Regions from separate parts of the Variovorax sp. RTB1 genome, predicted to be linked through region 1. Evidence: riboswitches for the same ligand, from Rfam matches in the RefSeq annotation. Region 1 holds a riboswitch; the other holds the start of a gene.
What was found. A riboswitch is a leader RNA that binds a small molecule or an ion and turns the genes downstream of it on or off. The one in region 1 is predicted to bind thiamine pyrophosphate.
Positions count from the first base shown of each region.

Region 2: another riboswitch for thiamine pyrophosphate. It lies ahead of QN397_RS13535 (TonB-dependent siderophore receptor); the one in region 1 lies ahead of thiC (phosphomethylpyrimidine synthase ThiC).

Region 1 is NZ_JASJXG010000012.1:62,108-64,494, reverse strand. It holds gene thiC (phosphomethylpyrimidine synthase ThiC) at 1-1,032, opposite strand, end outside; TPP riboswitch at 1,112-1,214, opposite strand; gene QN397_RS10375 (Coq4 family protein) at 1,384-2,112, shown strand; gene QN397_RS10370 (C40 family peptidase) at 2,135-2,387, shown strand, end outside.
Region 2 is NZ_JASJXG010000018.1:86,144-88,530, forward strand. It holds partial or broken gene QN397_RS13525 (MFS transporter) at 1-158, shown strand, start outside; gene QN397_RS13530 (DUF1428 domain-containing protein) at 351-713, shown strand; TPP riboswitch at 788-896, shown strand; gene QN397_RS13535 (TonB-dependent siderophore receptor) at 960-2,387, shown strand, end outside.

The DNA.
Region 1 (2,387 bases):
GATGCCGGTACGCCGCCCCGCCGTCAGATGGATGAAGCCCAGGCGCAGTCCGGCATGGATGGTGAAGTAGTCGACGCCTTGTTCCGCCTGCTCGATCAGCGTGTCGCGGTAGATCTCCCAGGTGAGGTCTTCGGCCACGCCGTTCACCTTCTCGAGCGCCTGATAGATCGGCACGGTGCCGATCGGCACCGGGCTGTTGCGCACGATCCAGTCGCGCGTGGTGTGGATGTTGCGGCCGGTCGACAGGTCCATCACGTTGTCTGCGCCCCAACGGATCGACCACACCAGCTTTTCGACTTCTTCCTCGATGCTCGAGGTGACTGCCGAATTGCCGATGTTGGCGTTGATCTTGACCTTGAAGTTGCGCCCGATCGCCATCGGCTCGACTTCGGGATGGTTGATGTTGCCCGGGATGATGGCGCGGCCACGGGCCACTTCGTCGCGCACGAACTCGGGCGTGATGATCTTGGGAATGTTCGCGCCCATCGGGTTGCCGGCGAGGCGTTTTTCGCGCGCCGCATCGGCCATGTACGGCGCCATCCATTCGCGCTTGCCGTTCTCGCGCAACGCGACGTATTCCATCTCGGGCGTGACGATGCCGCGCCGCGCGTAGTGCATCTGCGTCACGTTGCCGCTCTGGCCGGCACCGGTGCGGGCGCGCCGTGGCGTGCGTTGCAACGAGGCGGCGCCGGCACGCAATTCGGCAATGCGCTGGGCATCGCGGTCGGCATGCGTCGCCCCGTCGTCCAGCGCCAGATGCAGGCGGCCTTCATAGCTTTCGGTGTCGCCGCGCTCGGCCACCCACATATCGCGCACGCTCGGCAGTCCGCGGCGCACGTCGATGTCGATCGTGGCATCGGTGTAAGGGCCGGAGGTGTCGTAGAGCGAGACGCGCTCGCCATTGGTTAACGCCACCTCGCGCACCGGCACGTTGAGGTCTGGGCGGCTGCCGGCGATGATGCCTTTGGTGGAAGCGGGAAAGGGTTCGCGGGTGAGCGCGAGAAGAGACGCGAACTTGTCGATGGCATTCATGCGGGGCACTCCTGGTTGCAAGACAACGGGTGCTCCGCGATGGCTCCGGGACAGCGCCCGTCATCGGCGGACGGGCACACAGGGGAGTCGCAGCTCTTCTTACGCTGGTATGAACCAGATCAAGTTCGCGGGTTCGGACTGACCATCTCAGCACGCGCTTGCGTGCACCCCGAAGCGGGGCCGATTCTGGGCATGGTGCGCGCGGAAGTCAACCAGCAATGCCCCGCCTGACGGTCTTCCACCGCAACGTTGGGGCGGTGAAAATAAGTCCTGCCCGGAGACCGCGAGACTGCACGGTGTCTCCTCAGTGACTTCTCAGTGATTGCGCTGTGGGCTGTTCAAGAAAAAACCATGACGACTTCAGCATCTCCCACACCGTACAAACGCGACTTCCCGACAGCGTTCGGCGCCATTCGCAAGCTGCTCGCCGATGGCAACGACACGACACAGGTGTTCGTCATCATGCGAGCGCTCAACGGCCCGGCACCGCGCCATAACTACGCTCGCTTGATGCACACGCCGGCTGGCAGAAAGCTTGCCTACCGCCGCGTCGAACTAGCGGAGCGATTCTCCGATCCGGCCTTCATCGCGAGCTTTGCGCCGGGCACCGTCGGCGCCGAGTACCGCGCGTTTCTTGAACGAACCGGATACAGCGCCGCCGGTCTGGCAGAGATATCCAATCTCAAACGTGAGCCGCTGGTCGAAGACCCTTACGCATGGAGCGCAAGGCGCACGCGCGACGTGCACGACATCTGGCACGTGCTCACCGGCTACAAGGCCGACGAGAGTCTGGGTGAAGCGGCGCTGGTCGCGTTCAGCTTCGCCCAATCGGGCGGACTGGGCTGGGCCTTTATTGCGTTGGCTGCCTCCTTGAAGAGTCTGCGCGTGACTGGAAATTCCGTGTTCGCGCGTGCGGTGATCGAAGGCTGGCGCAACGGCCGCAAGGCGGCGTGGCTACTGGGTGAAGACTACGAGTTGCTTTTGCACGAGCCGCTCCCCGCAGCGCGCGAACGCCTCGGCATCGCGCCTCCGACCCGCTATGTGTCGGCGCAAGGCGTGCTGGCCGAGCATCTCGCCTGATGGCGCTCGTTCGATGACGCCTATGCGGCGGCTGCCCGGCTCGGCGCTTCTCCTGGCCGCCGCATTGCTCGCGGGTTGTGGCAGTCAGCAAACTTCAGCGCCCCGCGCGCCACGCGCCGCGCTGTCATCGGAGCAAGCCAACGACATCGCGATCCATGCACTCGGTCTGGTCGGTACGCCCTATCGATATGGTGGCAATACGATCGAAGGCGGCTTCGATTGCAGCGGCCTCATCGGCTATGTCTACCGCTCCCGCATGGGCGCCACGCCGCCGC
Region 2 (2,387 bases), on a different contig from region 1:
GTTCGCTCGACTCGCGCAAGCGCTGGCTCACGCTGATGGTTCTGTGCCTCGGCGTGCTGATGATCGTGCTCGACACGACCATCGTGAATGTCGCGCTGCCTTCGATCCGCGCCGATCTCAAGTTCTCCGAGACGTCGTTGGTGTGGGTCGTCAATGCGGGCTACCGACAGGCATTTACGGTCGGCGCGTTGTTCGCGGCGGCGGCCGGTGTGATCGGCGCGGTGTGGCTGCGCACCGCCTCGCCGTCGGCGGCGGCATCGCCCTCCTCGTCGACCACCCCGTCCTCATGACGGCGCCCCTCGACTACCTCTCCAAGTTCCCCTCTCAACCCTCGTTCAGAAAGTTCTGCCATGGCTCGCTATGTCGATGGATTCGTCGTTCCGGTTCCGACCGCCAAACTGGATGCCTACCGGCGCCTCGCGCGCAAGGCCGGCAAGATATGGAAAGAGCATGGCGCGCTCGAGTACATCGAGTGTGTCGCCGATGATGTGAAGCCAGGCAAGCTCACGTCGTTCCCGCAGAGCGTCAAGCTGAAAGACGATGAAACGGTCGTCTTCTCGTGGATCGTTTTCAGCTCGCGCAAGCAGCGCGACGCCGTCAACGCCAAGGTCATGAAAGACCCGCGACTGGCTGACATGATGGACCCGAAGGCGATGCCGTTCGACGGCAAACGCATGATCTGGGGCGGCTTCAAGACACTCGTCGAACTCTGATAGGGCTTGCGGGTCGCATCACGACTCGCCCTTGCTTTTCTGTCGCTAGAATTCGGTCACCTTGCGCTCCGGCGCAAGGCCGCTAGGGGTGTTGAAGCGCTGATCTTTCTGCGCCGAGACTGAGAAAGTCCCTTTGAACCTGATTGAGGTAATCCTCGCGCAGGGAAGCATGTCCAGGGCCGCAGCACTTCTCTCAGTCTGCAGAAAGCTCCGCAAGCCGACCTGCCATCACGTCGGAAGAACGTCATGGCACCCCGCAGTTCCGCCCAGAAGAAGTCTGGCCCCCGATGGCGCACTGCGCCTGTTCCCCAGGCGTTGGCCACTTTGTTCCTGATCGCGGCCGCGAGCGCCCAGGCGCAAACCACGCTGCCCGCCATCACCGTGAACGACCAGACCGCACCGTTGCAAGCGGACATCAGCGGATTCGGCGACGTGCCTTTGCGCGAGTTGCCCATCACCGCAACTGTCATCGGCAGCAAGCAGATCCAGGACAGTGGCGCACGCCGGCTGGCCGACCTCACAAAGTTCGATTCGTCGGTGACGGATGCCTACAACGCGGCCGGCTACTGGGACTATCTGACGGTGCGCGGCTTCGTGCTGGACAACCGCTTCAACTACCGGCGCGAGGGCTTGCCCATCAGCGCCGAAACGTCGATTCCGCTCGACAACAAGGAGCGCGTCGAGATCCTGCACGGCACCAGCGGCATCCAGGCCGGCACCAGCGCCCCCGGCGGTCTGGTCAACTACGTCGTCAAGCGGCCGACATCGCAAGACCTGCGCGAAGTGCGTATCGAAACGACGAGCCGCGGCAGCGTGCTGGGCGCGGTCGACCTCGGCGGCCGCTTTGGCGACGACAAGCAGTTCGGCTACCGGCTCAATGCCGTCAACGAAAACCTGAAGCCGCTCACGCACAACCTGGACGGCAACCGCAACCTCTTTTCGCTCGCGGCGGATTGGCGCATCACGCCGGACTCGTTGTTCGAAGCGGAGATCGAATACAGCCACAAGGCGCAGCCGAGCCAGAACGGCTACAGCCTGCTCGGCAACGTGTTGCCTCCGGTGCCGAATCCGCGCCTCAACCTGAACAACCAGCCGTGGTCCCAACCCTCGGTATTCAATGCGCTGACCGGCAGCCTTCGCTTCACGCAGGCCATCAACGCCGACTGGCGCTGGAGTGCGCAGATCGGCCAGCAGCGCCTCAAGACCGACGATCGCCTGGCCTACGCTTTTGGCTGCAGCGCCGAAGGCAACTACGACCGCTACTGCTCCGACGGCACCTTCGACTTCTACGACTTCAGGAGCGAAAACGAACGACGTCGACTGACCGCCGGCCAAGTCAACCTGAAGGGCAACGTGATGACCGGCAGCGTGAAGCACGAGCTCGGCTTCGGCATCTTGCAAAGCCGCGTGCGCAACCGGTTCGAAGACCAGGCCTACAACTACGTCGGCACCGGCAACATCTTCGGTACGGCGGTGGTGCCGGCCGACCCGACGATGGACATCCCCAACACCAATCGCGACGAGCGCTCGACCGAGTACACGGTGCAAGACGCCATCCATTGGAACGACAAGTTCACGACATGGCTCGGCGTGCGCTACACGCACCTCAGTCGCGGCAGCGTGCGCACCGACGGCTCCGACCCGACGCAGTACAGCCAGAACATCACCACCCCG